Dongshaea marina: one gene and its partner. Each later gene encodes a partner of the first gene's protein in a complex. Links are inferred from orthologs where the notes say so. Each region holds a gene or a part of one and is shown on either strand. Other genes may lie near its edges.

The links.
Region 2: the proteins of preA (region 1) and DB847_RS03975 are in contact, whole or in part, in a crystal structure (PDB 5UE9), measured with the Lactococcus lactis proteins. The link is inferred for Dongshaea marina from one-to-one orthologs. Residues at the interface, in WP_025017116.1 of Lactococcus lactis: Gly25, Phe27, Phe29, Glu32, Tyr33, Lys35, Tyr36, Lys48, Phe56, Thr60, Pro61, Arg62, Val63, Ala64, Glu65, Thr66, Ala67, Ser68, Gly69, Met70, Ile74, Gln77, Pro223, Glu251, Phe274, Ala275, Pro277, Phe278; in WP_023189152.1 of Lactococcus lactis: Leu4, Gln5, Ala47, Ser48, Met49, Leu50, Leu51, Arg52, Arg53, Met95, Leu98, Arg223, Met224, Ala225, Cys226, Ile228, Gly229, Ala230, Cys231, Tyr232, Ala233, Val235, Glu236, His237, Asn243, His244, Ala245, Lys247, Glu250.

The regions. Positions count from the first base shown.
Region 1 is NZ_CP028897.1:4,297,265-4,303,083, forward strand. The notes cover bases 1,532-4,511. They hold preA (NAD-dependent dihydropyrimidine dehydrogenase subunit PreA), read left to right. Parts: upstream 1,532-2,404; coding sequence 2,405-3,619; downstream 3,620-4,511. Other genes in these bases: DB847_RS20070 (FAD-dependent oxidoreductase), read left to right, coding at 1,532-2,401. Also shown: DB847_RS20065 (substrate-binding periplasmic protein), read left to right, coding at 115-747; more of DB847_RS20070, read left to right, coding at 1,145-1,531; DB847_RS20085 (MFS transporter), read left to right, coding at 5,370-5,819.
Region 2 is NZ_CP028897.1:794,417-798,944, reverse strand. What follows is about bases 20-3,013. They hold DB847_RS03975 (FAD/NAD(P)-binding protein), read left to right. Parts: upstream 20-1,072; coding sequence 1,073-1,954; downstream 1,955-3,013. Other genes in these bases: DB847_RS03965 (Ni/Fe hydrogenase subunit alpha), read left to right, coding at 2,749-3,013; DB847_RS03970 (NADH-quinone oxidoreductase subunit B family protein), read left to right, coding at 2,000-2,749; DB847_RS03980 (4Fe-4S dicluster domain-containing protein), read left to right, coding at 40-1,080. Outside these bases: more of DB847_RS03965, read left to right, coding at 3,014-4,071; DB847_RS03960 (hydrogenase maturation protease), read left to right, coding at 4,074-4,528.

The DNA of each region.
Region 1 (5,819 bases):
AGCTCTTCTGGGAATGCTGCTTCTGCTCAACTGCGCCCTGTTACAGGCTCAGGCTATCACTCTTGCGATCGGAGAGTACCCCCCTTCACCTCGAAGCACCTTCAGCGTAATGGCATGTTTGGGGCTATTGTGGATGAGGCGTTCGCTACCCAGGATGTAAAACCCAGTTATATGTTTACCTCCTGGAGTCGGGCCTACCGGCTCTCAGAGGAGGGTGTAGTGACAGGAACGGTTCCCTGGGGAGCATCCGTAGAACGCGCCCTGAAACATATCTACAGCGATCCCATCATGGAGTACCGGATGGTCTGGTTCTACCTTAAGGGACAGAACTTTGACTGGCAGGATTACTCGGATCTCAAAGGTAAAAAAGTCGCTGCAATCCGCGGCTATACCTATGATGATGCTTTTTATCAGGCTGCCCGGGAAGGGATTATTGAGGTGATTTTTGTCAACCGCCTCAAGCAGTGCTTTGATCTGCTGCTCTCAGGAAGAGTCGATCTCACCATTGAAAGCTTTGATGTCGGCTACTACACCCTCAACCGCCATTACCAAAATGCCGAACTGCTATTTACGAATCACCCCAAACCCGTGGTTCTCAGCCATCATTACCTGCTGCTCAGCAAAAAGTCATCTCAGGCACAAAAGCTGATCAACGACTTTAACCAAGGGCTCGAGGCACTTAAAAAGTCCGGGCGAGTCGATGAGCTTCGCCTTCTATACCGCAAAGGAGGGATGAGCACTCCTTAATAACCCGGGACTATCCTTTGCTGCCATCCCCGATGACAGGCTGTTGATGTGATGTAATTCTCATTTTTTGCCATCCGTTTAAATTCGCCCTGATTATCCTTGTTATTTGTATGGTCTCTATCTATAGTCCGGCTCGGCAGTGCCAGATGGAGCAGGCATGATGTACGCCGATCAGGATGATTCATCGACCTTCACCTATCAGAGCAAACAGACCAGGCGCCGGTATCACTATTCCAAGATGGGTGCCTACTCAAACACACTCCCCATATCTATGCCTGAGTCTTCAGCTTGGCTCGCAGGTAGGGGCTGAGATTTTTGAGCGATAAGGAACATCCGCTCTTGAGAACCTCCCTCAGGTGCTGCCGGATATTACTCTAAAAATAAGGAAATCAATGCTATGGATGAATCTTCAAACCAAAGAGCGCTCTCTTTAGGTGAAAAGCTCAATCATGCCGAGCAGGAAGCTCACCGCTGCCTGCTGTGTCACGATGCTCCCTGCAGCAAACGCTGCCCTGCCGCAGCCGAGCCAGCTCGCTTTATTCGCTCGCTACGCTTTCGTAATCTCAAGGGAGCCGTCGAAACCCTTCGTGAAAACAACCCATTGGGGGGAGTCTGCGCCCGGGTCTGCCCGACCGAAAAGCTTTGTGCAAAGGGCTGTAGCCGCTCCGGGCTGGATCGCCCGGTTGATATCGCCATGATCCAGGGGGTGCTCACCGATTATGAACATGAGTGCCAAATCAAGATCTGTCAGCCAATCAAGCAGGATAAACAGTCGGTCGCCATCATAGGCGCAGGCCCGGCAGGCCTGAGTGCCGCCCGCGCCCTGGCATTGGCCGGACATCCGGTGGTGGTTTTTGAAGCGCAGCAGCAAGCCGGAGGCTGGACACGTTATGGGATCCCAGCATCACGCCTTCCCGCAGAGCTCATCGAGCGTGAGGTGGCGCTTATCGCCGAATGTGGGGTCGAGATCCGCTACGGTACCCGAATTGGTGAAGATATCACCCTCGATGAGCTGCGCTCTCAATATGCGGCTGTGATTGTCGCCAGTGGCCTGTGGCAACCGATGCGTTCCGTGGTCAGCGAATCGGCTCAGGTACTAGCCGGCGTCGACTTCCTCTATCAACAACGCACAGCAACCAATACCGGATCCACTGCCAAGCGAGTGGTGGTCATAGGCGGAGGGGATGTTGCGATGGATTGCGCGAACGAAGCCAAGCGCTTGGGCGCCGATGTCACCGTCCTGTATCGACGCGGCATCAATGAGATGCCCGCCACCCAGGCTGAAAAGTCGCATATCAATCGGCTAGGGATCCCTATTATCCCGAACGCCATCTTAAGTGAGCTCATCGAGGATAATGGAGAGTTGATTGCGCTCAAGGGGCAGTTTATCGAGTGGCAGGATCGCCATACCCACAGGGAGCTTGAAGGCGCAGAGCTTAGCATCAGCTGTGATCTGCTGATCGATGCAACCGGACAGACGGCCCGCCACCCGGTCGAAGCCGATGAGACCCGGGGCTTGTTTATTGCCGGCGATCTGGCCCACGGCGGTCGAACCGTGGTGGATGCGGTTGCCGATGGCAAGCAGGTTGCGACGCGACTAATGCAGTTCCTGGCTCAATGCGAGCCTTCACAACAGATGGCAATGGAGGGGTAAGGAATGCCACTAATTAAAGATCTATCAATCGAAATGAATGGCGTTCGCTGTGAGAACCCCTTTTTCCTCTCCTCCTCCCCGGTTAGTAGCAACTATGAGATGTGCGCCCGGGCCTTTGATGCGGGCTGGGCCGGGGTCGTCTACAAAACCATCGGCTTTTTTATTGCCAATGAGGTCTCCCCCCGCTTTGACCATGTGCGTGATGGCAGTGGCTGGAGTGGCTTTAAGAATATGGAACAGATCTCGGACAAGCCGTTGGAGCGTAACCTGGAGATGCTGGCTCGCCTCAAGCGAGACTATCCAGAGAAGGTGGTGGTTGCCTCCATCATGGGCTCTAATGAGCAGGAGTGGCAGGAGCTGGCCCGTCTCAGTGAGGAGGCCGGGGTGGATATTCTGGAGTGTAATTTCTCCTGCCCGCAGATGACCAGTGATGCCATGGGCTCAGACGTGGGTCAAAATGATGATCTGGTGGCACGCTACACGGCCGCGGTTAAACGGGGTAGCTCGCTGCCGGTTTGGGCGAAGATGACCCCAAATATCGGCCAAATGGAGATCCCGGCGCTGGCTGCGCAAAAAGCCGGTGCCAATGGCATAGCCGCGATCAACACGGTTAAATCCCTGACCGGCATCGATCTCAACAGTTTTACCCCGGAGCCTCAGATCCGGGGTAAGTCATCGATCTCCGGATACTCGGGGCGCGCCATCAAGCCGATCGCCCTGCGCTTTATCGCCCAACTGATGCAGCATCCCGAGTTCAGACTACCCATTAGTGGCCAGGGCGGGATCTATACCTGGGAAGATGCGGTTCACTTTTTGCTGTTAGGCTCACGGACTCTGCAGGTCACCACCTCGGTGATGGAGCATGGCTACCGGATCGTCGAAGACCTGAAATCCGGACTCAGCCACTATATGCAGGATAAGGGATTTGAACGGGTTGAGGATATGGTTGGCCTGTCTTTGCAGAACACGGTTGCTGCCGAAGAGCTCAACCGGGATCGGATCATCTATCCTCATTTTGATCACAAATCATGTATCGGCTGTGGCCAGTGCCACCTCTCCTGTCAGGATGGTGCCCACCAGGCGATCCACTGGGATCATCAAAGCCGCAAGCCAACCCTGGATAAGGCCAAGTGTCCGGGCTGCCATCTGTGCCTGAATGTCTGTCCCGTGGCGGGCTGTATTACTCCCGGAGAAGTGATCAGCAAGCAAGCCTGCTAAGAGAGTCAGATTCTGAAGGCCGGGAACAATAGCTGGTCTTTCAGAGTAAAAATAAAGAGGGTCAGCCGTCGCTGACCCTTTTTTGTCTCTCGCTGATCTCTAGAGGTTTTCTTCGGCAAAGGAGGCCAAACGGCTTCGTACCACGCCCTGCAGGAAGACGTTAGCACTGCCCTCAAAGTCCTTAAAACGCTCAACGATATAGGTCAGACCCGAGGTCACGGGCGACAGATAGCTGCTATCTATCTGTGCCAGGTTACCCGAGCAGATAAGCTTGGTGCCAGCTCCACAGCGGGTAATGATGGTCTTGAGCTGAGAGGCGGTGAGGTTCTGGCATTCATCCAGCAGCACAAAGCTATTCTGGATGCTGCGCCCGCGCATGAAGTTAACCGACTTGAACTGAATATTGGCCTTGTTGAGAATAAAGTTCAGCGAGCCATCGGGGCACTCATCGTGCTGATGCAACACATCCAGGGTATCGGTGATCGATGCCAGCCAAGGCATCATCTTCTCCTCTTCTGAACCTGGTAAGAAGCCGATCGACTCAGCGATCTCCGGGGTGTTACGAGTCACTATGACCCGCTCATAGACCTTCTTCTCGATGACCAGCTCCAGGGCTGCCGCCATCGCCAATAGGGTCTTACCACTTCCGGCCGGACCGGTGAGGATCACCAGCTCAATCTCGGGATCGAGCAGGGCATCCAGTGCCATTCCCTGATAGATATCCTTGGGATGGATCCCCAGGCATGGCGGGCCATCAGCCGCTCCCGTCCAAGATCGATAAAGCTGGTCTTATCCTCCTGCTTCGCCATCACTCTGCCGGCAAACCTCTCGCTCTCATCGATGAGGTAGGTGTTGATATAGGTATCCTCCAGGGCCTTGCTATCAACCGTGTGTATGGTGTGGCGCCCTTCGGACTCGCTCTGGCAGTCGCCAATCCGGCTCCAGAAGTCTCCCTCAAAATCCTTGTAACCTTTGGCAAGCAGGTTGATATCATCAATCAGCTGATCCGAGCGATAATCCTCAACATATCTAAGTCCGGCTCCCTTGGCCTTAAGCCGCATATTGATATCTTTGGTAACCAGCACCACCTTGCGTTTTACATTTTGGTTTTGCAAGAAGATGGCTGCATTGATAATCCGGTTATCGGGGCCATTGTCGGTAAACTGCTCCTCTTTGAGGGGCAGCTGATGATCGGCAAAGATAGAGATGTTACCAAGCTCAGTCTCTCCGGTCTGATCTTTAAGAAGAGGTACCCCCGAGGCGATCTCTTCCGGCTCGGCATCGCTGAATACATCCTCCAAAGAGCGAATCGCTACCCTTGCATCCCGGCTGACATCTTTTTGTCTGTCTTTGATCCGATCCAGCTCTTCAAGCACTGTCATCGGGATCAGAACATCATGCTCATCAAATGAGTAGATAGAGAGGGGTTCGTGAAGTAAAACATTGGTGTCCAGAATAAAGAGTTTTCGCACTTTGCCATCCATAGGCTCACTCCCAGTGTCGAAGATATTAAGTTGCGCAATTTCTGTACATCTTATCCCAGGATAACCACGCCTATCTCTACGCTACGACGAAGGCCGATCCGAAGCAAGCCAGGAGCGCAAAAAATAGTCCTGCCTCACAGGATTATCAGCCAAGGGTTGAAGTTCATCTGACTTGTGGCGACAGACCCGGGAGTCTCTTCCTTTGCTTCCCACAGCTCGAGGCGTACACTGATCTGTTATCGACCCTGTGTATTCCACTGCCCAAGATGAAATCCCTGACCCTGCGCCAGTACATGGCGCTCATTTTGCTGATGAGCTTCTCCATGGTCAGCATGCTGTTTATCACCCCCGCCCTGGGTGATTTCGCCAGCCTGCTACAGCTGACATCAACCCAATCGGCCGAGCTGCTCTCTTTCTTCCTCTTAGGGTACGCCCTGGGGCAGCTCCCCTATGGAATACTGGCGGACCGGCTGGGACGCCTGACCACCCTGAAATACGCAATGCTGTTTTCCCTGGCAGGCTCGGTGATGGCTATCATTGCCACAGTTACCCGCTCTCACGAGCTTTTGAACCTGGCGCGCTTCATCATTGGCTTCGGCGGAGCCGGTGGCAGTGTGATCGTGGCCACCCTCATCAATGAAAGCTTTGAGGAGCAACAGGCGAGAAGAATTCTCGGAACCGTCTATTTTACCTTTGCCTTCCTTCCCTGCATCAGC
Region 2 (4,528 bases), 3.5 Mb from region 1 along the record:
TTTACACAATCAGCAGTATCTGTCATGTGAGGGAACCCTATGAACGAGAACTACTTTTTGCGAGAAGGAGACTTTTCCCCCTTTCTCGAAAAGATGATTGCAGCCAACACGGTTGTTGCACCGGTCGCTAAAAAGGACAAGTTTGTCTTTGAGACCCTAAGTAGGGCCGAGGCCATCCGCCTGGATTACGACGTTACCCTGCTGCCACCGAAAAAGGAGATCTTCCCGCCGACCCAGGAACTTCTGACCTTCAGAGACAATAAGGCTAAATCCAGTATCAATCCGCAACCCAAGATCCTGTTCGGTGTCCATTTCTACGACATCAAGGCGATCGATATGCTGGATCAGCTGTTTGCCGAGCCAATCGAAGATCAGCACTACACCAAAAATCGTGAGGCGATCACCCTGATCGGCTCCAATATCCAGACCATAGCGCCCGATGCCTTCTACAGCACCGCCTCTATCGAAACCCAGGCCGAGGGGCACGATGGCTTCGTCACCCATATCAGTGGTGGCTACCTGTATCAGGTTCGCAGTGACAAAGGCAAGGCGCTGCTCCAATACGCCAACTTTGACACCGCCAGCGAAGCACAGGTCAGCGAGGCCGAAAAGGTCAATCAGGAGGCCCTGGATAACTGTCCGAAAAAGCTCGCGGCAACCGGCCGGGATCTGGCGATCCGGATGCGTGAGCGCTACGACCGAATGGATCTGTGGGAAGATGTCTCCGCCGACTGCTTCTCCTGTGGCTCCTGTAACATCGTCTGTCCCACCTGTTACTGCTTCGACGTTCAGGATGAATGGAACCTGGATCAAGTCTCGGGCAAACGCTGCCGCAGCTGGGACTCCTGCATGCACCCGGATTTTGCCGAGGTCTCTCTGGGCAACAACCAGGTTGAAAACTTCCGGGACAGTGCCGCCAAGCGGACCCGTCACCGCTTCCTGCGTAAAACCTCATTTTTGAATGAAAAGCTGGGCACCCAGGCCTGTGTCGGCTGCGGACGCTGCACCATCGCATGTGTCCCCGGGATCTCAGATCCGGTTGAGGTTGTCAGCAAAATTTTGGAGGTGGATGATGAGTAACTGCAAATGCCATGAGAAAGACGTCTTTATGCCGATCGAGTGTGAGATCGTCCATGTAGAGCAGGTCACGGATACAGAGAAGTATTACACCCTGCTGCCCTCCGATCCCTCGGTGATGGAGTTTGAGCCGGGACAGATCCTGGAAGTCTCCCTGTTTGGTTACGGTGAGATCCCAATCGGTTACGCCAGCTCGCCAACCCGCAAAAAAACCTTTGATATCGTGGTACGTTCGGTCGGAAGGGTTTCCACGGCGATCAACAACCTCAAGCAGGGCGATAGCCTGTTTGTGCGCGGTCCGCTGGGAACCGGGTTCCCCCTCGATGATCTGCGCGATAACAACATACTGATCGTGGCCGGAGGTATCGGCCTGTGTCCAACCCGCAGCCTGATCAAATACATTCTCGACCGCCGCAATGAGTTCAAGAAATTCTCCCTGTTCTTCGGTGCCCGCTCCCCCTCTGAGCAGTTGTTCCTCCAGGATCTGGCCCACTGGCGCCGCTCCAACGATGTGGACTACTTTGAGACGGTCGACAAGGCCGATGCCAGCTGGCAAGGCAACGTCGGGGTGATCACCACATTGTTTGATCAGGCGCAGATCGATCCCGATACCAAGGTGATCGTCTGTGGTCCACCTGTCATGTATAAGTTCGTGATCCAGAAACTACTGGATATCGGAGTCACTGAAGACAGCATCTACCTGGATCTGGAGCGCCGAATGAAGTGCGGTATCGGCAAATGTGGTCACTGCCAGATCAACGACCGCTACACCTGTGTCGATGGTGCCGTCTTTAGCTTTAGCGAAATAAAGCACCTGGGTGAGGCTTTTGATGATGAGCCCTGGAGATCACTCCACGCTCTCATAAGCCCCCTGTGAATCAGCCGAACCCTAGGACGCCCGTTAGAGCGAGGAGAGAACCTCATGAGTAAAGCAAAAGTTGCATTTTTTGACTTCGCCAGCTGCGAAGGTTGTCAGATCGAACTGACCAATCTGGGAGAAGAGGTGTTCCTGGGGCTGCTTGATCACCTGGAGATCGTCGAGTTCCGTGAGGCGATGAGCGAGAAAACCACAGACCCCATTGATATCGCCTTCATCGAAGGTAGCTTCACCCGCGAATCTGATCGGGCCCGCCTGCAATCGATTCGTGCCCGGGCTAATACAGTGGTCACCTATGGTGCCTGCGCCTGTACCGGCGGGATCAACGCCCTGAAAAACCACCAGAGTGATTACCTGATAAACGTCTATGGCAAAGACGCGATGAGTCCGCAGCTCGACAGCCAGAAGGCCCTGCCGATCTCGGCTGCGATCAAGGTGGACTACCAGGTTCACGGCTGCCCGGTCAGTATGAAAGAGTTTGTGTATATCGTCTCCCACCTGCTGCATGGCAAGGAGCCGGTGATCCTCGATCAGTCAGTGTGTGCCGAGTGTAAGAAGCGTGAGACCGTCTGCCGTTACACCCAGGGCGATCACTGTATGGGTATGGTGGCTCGTGGCGGTTGTGGCGCTCCCTGCCCCGCCGATGGTGTTCCCTGTGAGGCTTGCCGAGGCCTGATGCCGGATGCCAATGAGAAAGCCCTGGTTAAAGTGCTGCAGGAGAAAGCCGGACTCGCCAAGGAGTGGGCCGAAACCAAGTCCCGGATGTATACCGCCAACCTCAGGAGTGACAAATAATGGGCAAGAATATCGATATCAATGTCAATCACATCACTCGGGTTGAGGGACATGGCAATATTGTCGTCAATGTCAGTGATGGCACCATAGAAAAGTGTGAGTGGCAGGTACCAGAGGCGCCGCGCTTCTTCGAATCGATGATCCGCGGTCGTCACTACTCCGAAGTGGCGCGTATCACCAGCCGGATCTGCGGGATCTGCTCTATCGGTCATACCCTGGCCTCCTGCAAGGCCACCGAAGATGCACTGGGAATTGAGCTCACCGAGCAAAGCTGGAAGCTACGACGCATCCTTAAGCATGCGGAAACCTTTGATTCGCACGTAGTCCACCTGTTGTTCCTGGTGGCACCGGATCTTCTTGGGGTCAAATCGGTGTTCCCGCTGCTGCCAACCCACCCCGAAACCGTCAAACAGGCACTGCGCCTGAAGAACTTTGGTCATGTGGTTGGCTCTTTGCTGGCCGGGCGTACCACCCACCCTACCCGTCCGGTGCCGGGAGGCTTCAGCTCCTACCCCACCCTGGATGAGGTCAAGGCTGCCCGCGAGCGCCTGGAAAATGAGGTGGTGAAAGACTGGGATGCGATCGTCCAGACCCTGGCTTCGGTGGCAGGTCAGATCCCGACCTTTGATCGTCCGACCGAGTATATGGCGCTACACGACAGCGTAGAGTATGGCCTGTATGACGGCTGCATCCAGACCGTGATGCCCGATGGCAGCAAGCAACAATGGCCACTCGACGACTACCTGTCGGTCACCAACGAGTTTGTGGTGCCGACCTCGACCGCCAAGCACACCCGCAATAAGCTCCCAAGCTATATGGCAGGTGCCCTGGCTCGCTTTAACAACAACTATGATCAGCTACGCCCCGAAGCCAAAGCGATCGCCCAGACTCTGGGACTTCAGCCCCAGTGCCACAACCCCTATATGAATAACGTGGCCCAGGTGGTTGAGATAGTACACAGCCTGCATACGGTGAAAGAGGGGCTGGATGATCTGATCGCCAACGGCATCGAGGATCAGCCTCTGGCCAAACCAACCCGTTTTGATAGCGAAGGGTTCGGTGCGGTTGAGGTTCCCCGTGGCATCTTGTTCCACAACTATCAATACGACAAGGAGGGTTTCTGTACCGGCGGTAACTGCATTATTCCGACCAATCAGAACCACGGTAACATCCAGTTTGACTTTGACAAGTTGGTGCCCGAGATGCTGAACAAGGATATGACCCAGGATGAGATGCGCCTGCATCTTGAGATGCTGGTTCGTGCCTATGATCCCTGTATCTCCTGTTCCACCCACTACCTGGATGTTGAGTTCAAGGAGTAACGATGGCGCAGTATACCCAATACCTGCTTGGGGTCGGTAACAGCATGATGAGCGATGATGGCATTGGACCTGCCATCGTCGATTATCTGGCGGATCACTATCCGGACATAAAGTTTGGGCTAATTGATGTCGGTGGCGATTCACTCAAGGTGCTGCACTATCTGGAGGAGGAGATAGAGGAGCTTTTGATCGTCGACAGCGCCCTGATGGGCCTGGATCCGGGGGAGTTTGATATCTTCAGTCCCGGCGAGGTGATCTCCCACAAGGAGATCGGCGCCTTCTCAACCCATGCCGGCGATGTGCTCAAGGTAATAGAAACCGGGCGACGCCTGGGTTACCCGATCCCACATATCCGGATCATGGGGATAGAGCCCGTGTCTTTGGAGCAGGGAATGACTCTCAGCGATACCCTGCGCTGGCGGATGCCGGAGTATGCCAGGGCGGCGATCCGAGAGCT